2 linked regions of the Pelagibaculum spongiae genome follow. The protein of the gene in region 1 interacts with the protein of each later gene in a pairwise test. Links are inferred from orthologs where the notes say so. Each region holds a gene or a part of one and is shown on either strand. Other genes may lie near its edges.

The links.
Region 2: the proteins of minC (region 1) and DC094_RS15105 interact in binary tests that used the Escherichia coli proteins (3 or more experiments, as listed by UniProt). The link is inferred for Pelagibaculum spongiae from one-to-one orthologs.

Annotation. Positions count from the first base shown.
Region 1 is NZ_QDDL01000011.1:91,022-97,928, forward strand. What follows is about bases 1,539-4,535. They hold minC (septum site-determining protein MinC), read left to right. Parts: upstream 1,539-2,716; coding sequence 2,717-3,355; downstream 3,356-4,535. Other genes in these bases: DC094_RS19035 (YcgN family cysteine cluster protein), read right to left, coding at 1,539-1,806; DC094_RS19040 (GNAT family N-acetyltransferase), read right to left, coding at 1,823-2,347; DC094_RS19045 (YcgL domain-containing protein), read right to left, coding at 2,340-2,633; minD (septum site-determining protein MinD), read left to right, coding at 3,423-4,238; minE (cell division topological specificity factor MinE), read left to right, coding at 4,238-4,507. Also shown: DC094_RS19025 (hypothetical protein), read right to left, coding at 1-176; DC094_RS19030 (hypothetical protein), read right to left, coding at 629-1,321; more of DC094_RS19035, read right to left, coding at 1,363-1,538; DC094_RS19065 (AMP-binding protein), read right to left, coding at 4,583-6,268; DC094_RS19070 (YfaZ family outer membrane protein), read left to right, coding at 6,616-6,907. UniProt on the Escherichia coli protein: Cell division inhibitor that blocks the formation of polar Z ring septums. Rapidly oscillates between the poles of the cell to destabilize FtsZ filaments that have formed before they mature into polar Z rings. Prevents FtsZ polymerization.
Region 2 is NZ_QDDL01000006.1:208,853-215,529, forward strand. What follows is about bases 1,959-4,725. They hold DC094_RS15105 (EutN/CcmL family microcompartment protein), read left to right. Parts: upstream 1,959-3,092; coding sequence 3,093-3,359; downstream 3,360-4,725. Other genes in these bases: cbiB (adenosylcobinamide-phosphate synthase CbiB), read right to left, coding at 1,959-2,721; DC094_RS15110 (hypothetical protein), read left to right, coding at 3,398-3,736; DC094_RS15115 (EutQ-related cupin domain-containing protein), read left to right, coding at 3,923-4,390; DC094_RS15120 (BMC domain-containing protein), read left to right, coding at 4,419-4,725. Outside these bases: DC094_RS15090 (iron-containing alcohol dehydrogenase), read right to left, coding at 1-441; threonine-phosphate decarboxylase CobD, read right to left, coding at 677-1,735; more of cbiB, read right to left, coding at 1,786-1,958; more of DC094_RS15120, read left to right, coding at 4,726-4,763; DC094_RS15125 (EutP/PduV family microcompartment system protein), read left to right, coding at 4,891-5,316; DC094_RS15130 (YopT-type cysteine protease domain-containing protein), read right to left, coding at 5,352-6,104; DC094_RS15135 (EutP/PduV family microcompartment system protein), read left to right, coding at 6,232-6,639. UniProt on the Escherichia coli protein: Probably forms vertices in the bacterial microcompartment (BMC) dedicated to ethanolamine degradation. It may be involved in transporting positively charged molecules into and out of the BMC.

The sequences.
Region 1 (6,907 bases):
TAGGCGAAACTGCCACTCGAAAGAGTAACTTTAGGAACGAGAGTGTTGCTTGCAAAAGTACAGCCAGTCCAACCATATTTATAGCCGGTCTCGATCAAATGTTTCAAGACTTGCTGGTAGCTAGCTGGCGAAGCGGATGGAGCAACATTATTGCTACCTGCACTCGAAGTGTCCATGAACAAAACATCCTTAAATTTTCTTCTAGTAAAGTAGATAATTTAAAAAACAGATAGAGATATGCTCACAAACTAATCGAATAAATTGTTGGCTTATATTTTTTTAATGATAAATACAGCCAGTAAATTGGAGTGAAGATTTACTGCTTGATTTATTAAATTTATTTGAGCGTTTGATCACAATCGGAGCCGCAACCTTCAACTAGCGGCAACACTACATTCCCGCTGAAACGCCATCGATATGTCTTGTTCAGCACCTTTGGTAGTGGTGACTGTGAATGCTCCTGCGACAACCTTCAGCCCCATGACAGCATTTAAGCAAGGTACATTTACAATCATCGCTGGCGATTCAGATTACGAAGACATGGTTCGCGCTCAAAATTAGCAAGAAATCTGCTGCCTGATTTGAATCGGCAATAAAAATGCTGAGCTATTTAAATAATCTAGAATTTTTATTCATCATCACCCCAATCACCCTGCATTTTCATTAAAAAATAGATTGGGTGAGCTGTTGATTTAAGAAGCAAGTAATCAACACTAACTCCTGATTTTATCTGGTAATACTTACGGACATATTGACGAGAAATAATTTCAATAGTACTTTTCACTGAACTACTATTTGGCACATCAACTTGAATGCAACCAGCATTTGGATCAAAAAAGCACAAGTGTGTATTACTTAGCACGTAAGCAAAATACCGACCCATTAAGTGAACAATAACTGGAACACCATCTACAAGAGCCTTATCAATAACACTGAGACTTGGCAGGCTTGCTACACAGGCTCCAGAAAACTCACCCATTTTTCCGGAAAATATAGTCATACCCGCCTTATCAACTAATTTTTGATACTGATGCCCCTTAGTAAAAAAACTCTTGGATTGCTCTCCAGGATTTGAGGCGATTTTAAATCGTGCAAAATTACAGTTATGAGCGATAAATTGAGCACATAACCCAAATGATAAATCGATACTTACTGTTTCGCCTGACTGAATTTTTTTCTCAAGCGCTTGCTGAACATACCCAACAAATGGCCACTTGTTAGATCCAGCTAGCTCAGCAAGCATTTGCAAAGCAGTTTGAGGAGATTCAACATAATCCGCCATAACAATCCTTGTTTTTCTAAGTAAGCGAAGTCTAGCCAAAAAAAACGCCAGCCGAAGCTGACGTCATTTAATAGCAAAACCTAATCACCATCTGGCAGATCAATAATATAACTTTCCCAATCATCCGGGTCGCAATCTTCAACCAACGGCAACATCCTCACTGAAATACCATCGATATGCGTTGTTTCAGCATCTTTAGTAAGCAGCGGGTGCCATTGCGGCAAACCTTTACCTTCTTGTAACCGACGATAAGTACAGGATGGCGGCATCCAAGTGAGATGTTCTTGCAATAATTTTGGGGTGATTTTCAAACAGTCAGCGCGAAAGTTCTGGCGATCACCGTAATTGGTACAGCAGCCCGATTTTTTATCTAACCGCGAACAATGAATCGTGGTGTAGTAAATATCACCTTGGTCTTCATCTTCTAATTTATGTAGACAGCACAATCCACAGCGGTCACACAATGCTTCCCACTCTGCATCATCCAAACTTTCTAATGGCAGCTGCCAGAACTTCTCTCTCAACGATTTAACACTCCGTTCATTTGCCGAAATTACACTTTTGTTGTTGCGGCCAATCTTCAAACTTCTGGGTCATGTCATCAAATACTCGGCCCTGAAGCCGATATTTAGTTTGACCTTCAATCCGCTCGGCGCCATAAGCATCGTAAGCTCTCAAGGCTTCAGCATTGGCATTTCTAACCGCCCACTCCACTCGAAAGTAGCCTCGAGATTTAGCAATTGCAGCTAAATTACACAGCATTTTATAACCCACGCCTGCACCACGAGCTTCCTGCGCAACATAAATGTTGTCCATATAAATACCTGGCAAGCAAGCGTAGGTTTTAAAGGTTTGATAAAAAATGGCGTAGCTAACGACTACACCATCTAACTCACCGACAATCACTTCGGCCGTTGGCCAAGGGCCAAACAAAGCAGCACGCAAGCGCGCGCAATCAATGCTCAATTCATGCTCTAGGCCTTCATATGCAGCCATGTCATGAATCATGCTAAAGATTGAATCCAAATCAGCAGCTTTTGCCCAGCGAACTTGCAAATCAGCCATATAAATTATCTCCTCCTTGAATCTGAATAGGGTTCAGCCCCTGCGGAGGCTGCTGCAGGTAATATCCATTCGCCTGCAAATTACCGATGACCTTTTCTACAGGTACTCGCGCCAGCTTACGCTCAGGCGTTAGCTGTAAATTCATCACGTGCGTTGGCGTACCAAACAGTTTTAACAGCGCCTCAGGAACGCGGGAGAAATCATCCTCCTGCTCGACATAGAGATACATTTCCTGTTTCTTGCTACTGCGATAAATGGCACATGCTTTTACTGCTGACTGATTCATCTATGAATTGTCCCCGGTTCTTGTGATGTGTGGCTGAAACCGTTATAACCCAAAACCATGACCGGACTGTCTGCCAAAATGCCATGGAACTTGATCTGAAAGCCAGCGTCTTTCCGCTGAGTGTTGTCAAACTGAATAGCCTCGATTACCCGCAACTTGCGCGTATTCTCGAACAAAAGCGCGCAATGGCGCCTGGCTTTTTCAATTATACCCCAGCTGTGCTGGATCTTCAGTCGATTGATGAAGCACCTGATTTCAATAAACTCAAACAGTTACTCACCGAATCTGGCATGGTGCCGGTCGCAATTCACAATGCTTCCGAGCAACAAAAAGCCGATGCCAGCCAATGCGGACTGGCCATACTAACAGCCAGCCAGAGCACCAACCAGAAACAGAGTCAACCGAGCGTCAAATACATTGAACAGCCGGTGCGAAGTGGCCAACAAATCTACTTCCCCGGCGATCTGATCATCTGCGCACCGGTGGGTGCTGGCGCTGAAGTGATCGCTGATGGCAATATCCATATCTATGGTGCTTTGCGCGGCCGAGCTTTAGCTGGTGCCAAAGGCAATCGTTCGGCAAGAATATATTGCCAACAATTGAAAGCTGAACTGGTTTCTATTGCAGGATGTTTTCAAGTCAGCGAAGACTTTCCTGAGACAGAAAACAAAACCGTTGAAATAAGGCTTGCCGAAGATCGTTTGCAGATGCGCACACTTTAGTTACCATAGCGGCAAACCAAATTCGTGACATTTCTCACATCCTAATATCACACCAAGGGGTGACTCTGTGACCAAGATCGTTGTGGTGACTTCAGGCAAGGGGGGCGTAGGTAAAACTACGACCAGCGCCGCAATTGCAACCGGATTAGCGCGCAAAGGGCATAAAACCGCTGTAATTGACTTTGATATCGGACTCAGAAACTTGGATCTGGTAATGGGATGCGAACGTCGGGTCGTTTACGACTTCGTTAATGTAATCAAAGGTGAAGCAAACCTTCATCAGGCAATGATCAAAGACAAACATACTGATAATTTGTTTGTATTGCCGGCTTCGCAAACTCGCGACAAAGATGCACTCACCCGCGAAGGTGTTGAGCAAGTCCTAGACGACCTTTCCAAAATGGACTTTGAATTTGTAGTTTGTGACTCCCCGGCTGGCATTGAACGAGGCGCACTTATGGCGCTTTATTTTGCTGACATAGCCATTGTTGTCACTAACCCTGAAATATCTTCTGTTCGCGATTCAGACCGTATTTTGGGTATTTTACAGAGCAAGTCTCGCCGAGCTGAGCAAGGTGCCGAGCCAGTGAAGGAACATTTGCTGATTACACGCTATATGCCACAGCGCGTGGCTACTGGCGAAATGCTTTCAGTAGAAGATATTGAAGAAATTTTGTCTATTCCACTTTTAGGAGTAGTTCCTGAATCACTTGCTGTACTTAAAGCGTCTAACTCTGGCCAGCCAGTGATTCTTGATGATGCGAGCGATGCAGGGCAGGCATACGACGATACCGTTGAACGCTTCCTTGGATCAGAACTACCCTTTCGTTTCCTCAAGGAAGAAAAACAGGGCTTTTTAAGCCGGTTGTTCGGAGGTAAATAATGAGCTTTATGGATTATTTTCGATCGTCTAGCCCAAAAAAAACGGCTTCAGTTGCTAAAGAGCGACTGCAGATTATCGTGGCCCACCAAAGAAATACCCGAGCCCAACGACCAGATTTCATCCCTCAATTAGAAAAAGAGATCATCGAAGTCATTCGCAAATATGTTGCGGTTGATGATGAAATGGTGAAAATTGAAGTAGATAAAACCGGTAATTATTCGGTATTGGAAGTGAATGTCACACTGCCAGATCAGCCGGCTGGTTCTTAGCTTTAATAGACACTAAAAAGCCCCAAAAAATTAATTTCGGGGCTTTTTTGTGCTCTAAATCAATCGGCTGTAACGTTAGGCAGCCTTATCTTCATCTCGCAATTCACGGCGAATAATCTTACCCACATTAGTTTTAGGTAATTCTTCGCGGAATTCGACATGTCTCGGCACTTTATAGCCAGTCAGATTTTCTTTACAGAATGCAATGATTTCTTTTTCGGTAACTGACTCACCTGGCTTGCGAGCAATAAACAACTTAACTGATTCACCCGAACGCGCGTCTGGAACACCTATTGCGGCAACTTCCAATACTGAAGGATGCATTGCAACCACATCTTCAATCTCATTCGGATAAACATTAAAACCAGAAACTAAAATCATGTCTTTTTTACGGTCAACAATTCTGAAAAATCCTTTTTCATCCATTGCCGCTACATCACCGGTTAATAACCAGCCATCTGGCGTGATGGTTTCAGCTGTTGCTTCTGGGCGATTCCAGTAACCTTTCATTACCTGAGGACCACGAACACAAAGCTCGCCTGGCTCACCTTGCGGTACTTCGTTGAAATCATCATCTCGAATACTAATTTCGGTCGAAGGTAACGGCAAACCAATTGTGCCGTCATAAGCTTCTTTATCTAATGGATTAATGGTAACAGCCGGGCAAGTTTCGGTCAGGCCATAAGCTTCCAGCAAAGTAGTGCCGGTAACCTGCTGCCATTTCTCTGCCACTGAACGCTGTGCTGCCATACCGCCAGACAATGTCAGTTTCAATTTACTAAAGTCGACATCTTTAAAATCTGGATGGTGCAACAAACCATTAAATAGGGTATTCACTCCAGTAATTGCCGTCATGCCGCTATTTTTAATAGCCTTAATGAAGGTGCCAATATCACGTGGATTAGTGATTAAAATATTACGACCACCCAGCATCATCATGGTCAGGCAATTCGCGGTCAGTGCGAAGATATGATAAAGCGGCAAAGGCGTTACGATGACAATTTGCCCATCGCTTAGCTCGCTTAAATACGGGCCGATCCAGTGCCGAGCCTGGGTCACATTAGCCAAAATATTACAGTGAGCTAATACCGCACCCTTAGCTACCCCTGTTGTGCCACCGGTATACTGTAAGAAAGCGATATCATCCGGCTCAATATCCACCGGCTTAAATACCATACTCTTGCCGCGATTAAGCGCATCTTTAAAACGAATTCTGCCTGGCAAATCAAAAGCTGGCACCATTCGTTTTACATACTTAACCACAGAATTGATCAGGACTGATTTAGGGAAATCCAGTAAATCACCCAATTGTGTCGTAACGACATTACGAATTGGCGTGTCTTCGATAACCTTCTGCAAAGTGTGGCAAAAGTTTTCAATAATAATGATTGTTTCAGCGCCAGAGTCACGCAACTGATGTTTTAACTCTCGAGCGGTATAAAGCGGATTTACATTCACCACCACCATGCCCGCACGCAAAATACCGAATAATGCCACCGGGTACTGAAGTAGGTTTGGCATCATAATCGCTACGCGATCACCCTTACCCAAACCAAGACCATGCTGTAAAAACGCAGCGAAATCAGCTGTTTTTTGCTCCAGCTCACCATAGGTCATTGTTTGACCAATATTAGTGAAGGCACCTTGATCGGCGTGATCTCGGGTACTTTGAAGGAACACATCGACAAGCGTTCGATGCTGGCCGAGGTCTATCTCCTCAGGAACACCTTCTGGGTAGGATTTGAGCCAGAGTTTTTCCACTTTCTGCTCCTTTCTCGTTATTTTTTTAGCTCGCTTTTGCGAGTCTGTTTATTCAGTTCAGGAGTTTTTTACAACCTGACAAGAGACATGAACCACCACAGCAAAATGTCAGCTTTATAGCTATAACTCAGATGCAATTTAGAAATCACTACCTAGATAGCTTTATTTATATGAGCTGATCAATAGTCGTAACCAATAACAATAAAGTCTGCTGGTGGCCTACACTGCCGAGAGACTAACCTGTCGGTCAGATTCCTGCAACAAAAGTGATAAGTTATTACAATGCTAAATCGCTGTACCATGTGGCGCTACAGGCATAAAATGCTGCGAATCTTTGGAGGGATACCATGAAAAAACTTAAGCTAGGATTTTTGTCTTTATTACTGTTACCCGGCGTCACTTTAGCCAGCCCGGAAATCAGTTTAGGTCTATCAGACCACAGCCTCTCTTTTGCAGTGAGCCAATCTGGCTCCGAAGGGCAATGGGCCTTTGCTTCTGCCCAAATAACTGATGATGAACATAAGTTGCGACAAGCAGAAGTGGGACTTGGCGTAGCAGAGTCATTGAGTGATCAGGTAGCGGCGGGTGTCGGTTTGGTGGCAATGGCGCAAACTTTTGATGCCCAGAACACAGACTTCG
Region 2 (6,677 bases), on another replicon or contig:
GGTAGTGGTCGGGTTCGGCTGGGTGCCATCATAGATAATGGTGTCAATCCCATAACCGTATTCCAGCATGCCCGTGACTTTATCAACCAAGCCGGTAGTGCGAAGTACTTTATCGGTAACCAACAGCGCCTTTTTAAAACCCATTTCCTTGAGTTTGGTACCCAAGCGTTTTAGGCAGCCACGGCCTTGCAAGTTAAGTGGTGGCATATAAAAATCAGGGCCAGCATTTTCTGCTGCCTCGCTGTGGTAACCAATATGTGGCGATTTCTCTTTACTGCTTTTTTGCAGAGGTTCTTCGTGCTCACCAAATGCTAGATGGATTTTTTTTGCAGAGGCTGCATCGCGAGCACCAGGGGTTAAAATCTGGCCCGGACCGATATTTAAAGTCGTTCCACTTGCAAGCTTTTCCACATGATCCTGAGTGATAAGTTGCCTTGCCAAAACACTGCTCCTGGAGGTAAGTAATTAGACGATCTTTACGATGATCTAAGCATACCGAAGCATAAAGATGACTTACTGATAGGTATCAATCGAGATGGTCAAACCAATTTAAAGTTTTAGCTTTTTCAGACTTTGATCACTAAAAATAGCCAGTAATTATTGCTATCGAATGATGCTGTGAATGATGCTGTGAATGATGTTGTAGCTGTATTTAAAATATATGTTTTAAGTGCTGTTAGATATCTAACCGATTTAGCGCATTCGCCAGCCGGTCGAATTGTTCAATATTTGCCGGTAAGCCAAAACGTAGTGCATGTTGTTCGTCGGTTAAACGAGTAAGAATGCCTTGCTGGCAGAGTGCTAAATGCAGCTCAGATGCATTATTAATCACCACGGTTTTGAATAAATCCGGGCCGTGAATTTCGCAGCTGAAATATTGTTGCAGTAATTGCTGCAACTGTTCGCCTAATGCGATGAGCTTTTGCCGGTTTTGTTGCTGCCAGTTTTGGTCAGATAACGCTTGTGTGGCGACTTCTCGTGCTGGCCCGCTAATGCTCCATGGGCCAAGGTAACTTTCTAATGCAGTTAATAAACCAGGGCAACCGAGTACAAAGCCAACTCGGGCGCCGGCCAAGCCAAAGAATTTTCCCAGCGAGCGTAAAACGATCAAACCTTGTTGGCCGGTTTGTGCAGCAATGCTCTGATCTGGCGCGGTGTCGATAAAAGCTTCATCGACAATCAACCAGCCGCCTTTTTGTGCTAGCTGTTGGTGCCATTCCATAAGTTGTTCGGTTGAATAACACCAGCCAGCAGGGTTATTGGGGTTAATTACCAACAACACGTCAGCGGCATCAATTTGCTGTTGCGTGGGTGTTTGCTGATAAAGCTCGATAGAAAATCCAGCATTAAACCAAGCTTTAAAATGTTCTTTATAACCCAGTTCAGGGAGTAATATTTTTATTTGCCCTTGTGAATCAAAGCCATGGGGCGATGATAAATTTACCGTCAGATTAATATTGGCCAACCTAAGTTGTGGCAGCGCCATAATCGCAGCCTGACTACCGGCTACCGGCAATAAATGTTGGCACTGATAATAATTAGCTGCAGCTTGTTCTAGCCCATCATTTGTTTGGGGTAAGCGGTTCCAAGCTTCAAATGAAATATTTTGAGCCGGGTAGCAATCGGGATTAACGCCAGTGGATAAATCTAGCCAGTCAGTCACCGGAATCTGAAATTTTTCAGCGGCGGCGATTAATCCACCGCCATGTTGTAGGTTTTTTTGTTTATTTATCATAAGGCCGTAGGAAATAGAGTCGTAGGGAATAGAAGGCTGAATAGATATAATCAGCTAAACATCAGAGTGAGCACAAATAAACTACTCACCCAGATCCACGGCCCTTTTTCTATTAAGGCAATTGCACGTTCAATATCTTCAGCTTGTGCAGTCTTTCCACAACCTAATTCTGGCCGTTGGTGAACTTCACCATGATAAACCGCAGGGCCACCTAACTGAATTTCCAATGCACCAGCACCGGCTGCCATTACCACACCGGCATTTGGGCTATCCCACTGAGGTGCTTGGCGCTGCCAGCATTGGCGGGCAGTTTTCCATTCGCCTTGAATTGCATAGGTATAAGCAGTTAAGCGCGCCGGAATATAATTGATTAGGTCGTCGAAGCGAGCAGCCGCCCAGCCAAACCAAATAAAGCGATCATTTCGATAACCCCACATTGCATCTAATGTGTTGGCTAACCGATAGAGCACAACCCCGGGCGCACCAGCAATTACAAACCAAAAAATAGCGCCAAAAATAGCATCGCTGCCATTTTCTAGAACCGATTCTGTGGTGGCTTTTACTACACCGTTTTCATCCAACGTGGCGCAATTACGGCTAACAATCATTTGGGTTTTATCCCGCGCTGCCGGTAAATTCTGATAATGCAGTGCGGTCGATACTTGCCGGGCATGGTGCGCCAGACTATTGCCGCCAATTGCCAGCCATAACAGTATTACGCCAACCCACCAGCCAACCAGCGGTAACTTACTTAATAACAAGGCAATAATGACTGGGAATGCCACAGCACAAACCAGTGCAATCACCCCCTGTTTTTTCTGTGCGCTTGGCATAGCGGCTTCGCCGGGATGAAACCAGCGTTCAAGGTGATTGGCTAACTTGCCAAATAAAACCAGCGGATGGTGGTGTGATGGTTCACCAAATGCCCGATCAAGAATCAGCGCTAAAGCGACCTGAAGTGCAACCGAGGTCAGCAGATCCCACATGTAAACATTGCTCCAGAAATTGATGATTTATTCTGTTTTCGCCACAAAAGATAGAAGTGGCATTCCAATAAAATTTGGTTAGGTCCAAATAGTCCGAACCTACATATTAAGACCAACTTATAGTGCAATGATAATCCATGATCACTGAGTATTTGTTCAGTAAAGCGGGAATTTTGATCTGTGAGCAAGCAAAGACGACTGAAGGTCATCGCCGATTTAAGTAAAACCAATCAAATCTTGATTCAACGACAGGTTAGCAAGAAGTTGTCATGACAGATATCAACATGCTGCAGAATGCAAAGTATTAGCGTAAGCATAATTTAGTTTTACTTTCGGCCGCGTCTGCGGCAAATGATTTCGGAGAGGCATCAGTGTTAATTGGCAAGGTAACCGGCAATGTCTGGGCAACGCGCAAGCACGACGGTTTGCGTGGTCAGAAACTGATGGTGGTGGAAATTATTGAACATGGAAAAGATGTTTCATCCAGTTCAATGGTTTGTGCCGATATTATTGGCGCAGGTATCGGTGAAACTGTTTTGATTGCTCGCGGTGGCGCAGCACGCAAAGCTTTACTTCCAAATGAAGCGCCTATAGATGCCTGCATTATTGGCATCATTGATGATGTCGAAGTTCAATAATTCGGCCAATATTTTGAGGCTGCTTGGGAGAGATTTAAGTGGGTAAGCTTCTGATTAACGATAGAAATTGCCAGGAATACTTGCGTGATGGCGCTTTAGTTGTCCCCAAGGGCGCTATGGTTGCACCTTCTGCAAGAGATGCCGCATCTAAAGCCGGCCTAAAAATTATCTGGGAATCAGATTTAAATCGAAGCTCTGATGCAAGACCGGCAAAATCAGGTCAGAAAAAACCAGTCGAGCAAAAGCTTGTCGAGAATAAGCCATGCCCTGGGGAAATTAAATCCGACATAAAGAGAATTCTACGTGAATCTTTTGGTGTTGAAAAATCAGAGCACATTTCTCAGCTAACCGCTGAAGTAATGAAAAAGATTAAATAGATAGTCGATATTCATCTTTTGCCGTAACTGCAATGTTTAATAGTTGAATTGTCGGCAAATTATAATTTTCCTTGTCCAGAAATACTCGGGCCTGATGATATTAAGCAGGGTAGCTTGCTACCAAAACTGTCTAATTGACTGTTTGGTCATAAAGAAAAGTCTGGATCAAAATTGAGAGTAACCATCATGGCAGAAATGACTCCTGAACTACTTGAACAGGTTATCCGTAAGGTTGTAGCAGAGCAGCTTGGCAAAACAGCCGCTAAGCCAGCCTGTAATTTCGACAAGCATGTTGATCCAAGCGGTGTTTCAGTCGTTCGTGGTAAGAGTGTTCGCCCTCAAAAGTTCGATACAGGCAAGCCAGGTGACCATGTATATCTGATCGATCTGTTTGATCTGGATGAAAGCCCACGTCTTGGCGCTGGCATCATGGAAATGAAAGAAAGTGCATTCGATTGGACCTTGAACTACGACGAAGTTGATTACATCATCGAAGGTACTTTGGAAATCATCATCGATGGCCGTAAAGTAATTGGCCATGCGGGTGATATTATTCTGATTCCTAAAGGCTCAAACATTCAGTTCAGCTCACCAGGTTTCTCCCGCTTTATGTATGTAGTTTACCCAGCAAACTGGGAAGCAACCTGCAAGTAATTCAACACGCGCAATATGCGGAGTTTTAATGGACCAAGAAAAGCAACGAGTGATACAGGAATATGTTCCTGGAAAACAGGTGACTTTAGCGCACCTGATTGCTCATCCGCAAAAAGATATTTATACCAAGCTAGGTTTAAATGGTGATGATATTAATGCGATTGGTATTATGACAATTACCCCAGCTGAAGCCTCGATTATTGCAGCAGATGTTGCAACCAAAGCGGCCGGTGTTAATGTTGGTTTTTTAGATAGATTTACCGGCTGCCTGGTTGTATCTGGTGATGTATCGAGTGTTGAAGAAGGCTTAACCGCGGTGCTCGAATTATTAGTGAGCATGGGTTTTGCGCCGAGTAAACTGACGCGATCTTAAGCATTAGTGAATCGGTTTCAAGCGAACTTTAAGTTGTTAGTTTTAAGTTGGCCCATGGCAAATGCTGTGGGCCAACTTATATCTGCTAGATATAAATGATACATAAAAATGCGAAGTGAAAAGTACTATGAAAAAATTTATGTTAATTGGCGCAACATCGGCAGGTAAAACTACCTTAATTCAAGCAATGCATAATCAACCGCTGCAATATAGAAAAACCCAGGCGATGGATTATTTGAAAGAAGTGCTCGACACCCCCGGTGAATATCTGGAAAACCCACGTTTTTATAGTGCGCTGATGACTGCCGGAATGGATTATCAAGTTATTTGCCTGGTGCATGATGCATCGCGTGATGACACGCATTTTCCTCCAGGGTTTGCCTCAATGTTTGGCGATCGGGAAATTATTGGCATCGTCACCAAGTGCGATATGGAAAATGCCAACCCTCAATACTCGATTGATACGCTAGTTCAGGCTGGTGCAAGTAAAGTGTTTCAGGTGAGTGCAACGTCGGGGGAAGGGCTGACAGAATTATGGGATTTTATAGCTTAAACTTAATTTATTTATCTTAAATGATCCTTAATGTTTCATACTTCTGTTTCTATTACAGAACCTGAAGCTGTATGATTCAACCTATTGTTTTCAAGATTTATAATTTTAAAGCTTGAAATATAAAAATATTTGTTTCCAAAGTGAAAATAATGCGTTGCAAAAAAACAAGCTGCGTAGCTGGGGTTCAAATTTTCAAATGCGATTTCACCGTAGTTAGGATCAAACAATATCATTCGATTTTGAGTGGTTATTATGTTGATAGTATGTCCCTGATCGACGTTGCTCTTGTCTTTTCCAAACCGCAATGTTAATAAATAGTCTCCTGGAGCAGACATAGCATAAAAAAGATAGAAAATTTTAGTATGCATTCCATTTTCAGATTCCACTTCTGCTCTTTGTGTAAAAGGTACACCAAAGATCTCTACGCGTGATATTGTTTTGATAATAAGCTTAAAGCTTGGAATTGTACCTTCCATACCCTTTTTTTGTTCAAAATCATTAAAAAAAACATTAAGAATTTGGTTGTATTTAATTAGCTTTTTTGCGTTATTTGGATCTAAAATAAAGCGCTTAAGTGCTGGTAGGTTATGTAATTTTTTCACCCAAAGAATTGATAATGCAAAGCAAACTCCTTTGTGATTCTTTAATTCTTTATACTCAGATGAACTAGGTAGGTTGTTAATAAAATCATGCTGATTGAATGTATCTGTTAATTGGGTTTTTGAATCTTTCAACATTCTTTCAGCAGATTTACGTAGTGCTTCAGGTGTTTGTTTTTTTAGAGGCATGAGTAAAATAGTTGATCGCGATTAACTGTATTCAATAGCCAGCGGCATGTTGTTTGTCAATAATTTTAAGGCTTATGACCTTTGCGCTGTTCGATAGCTTATGTGTACTGCTAAGCACAGCCTACCAATGATTGTTCTCTATGTAGGTAAAGCCACCCTGATTCAAACGATGCATAACCAATCGCTGCAATATAGAAAAACTCAGGCGATGGATTATTTGAAAGAAGTGCTCGACACCCCCGGTGAATATCTGGAAAACCCACGTTTTTATAGTGCGCTGATGACTGCCGGAATGGATTATCAAGTGTTTTTCCTGGTGCATGATGCACCACGTGATGACACGCATTTTCCTCCAGAGTTTGCCTCAATGTTTGGCGATCGGGAAATTATTGGCATCGTCACCAAGTGCGACATGGAAAATGCCAACCCTCAATACTCGATTGATACGCTAACTCAAGCTGGTGCAAGTAAAGTGTTTCAGGTGAGTGCAACGTCGGGGGGAAGGCTGATAGAATTATGGGATTTTATAACTTAAAGGTCGAGGAATATAATAAATACTCTGTTTCCCGAAGT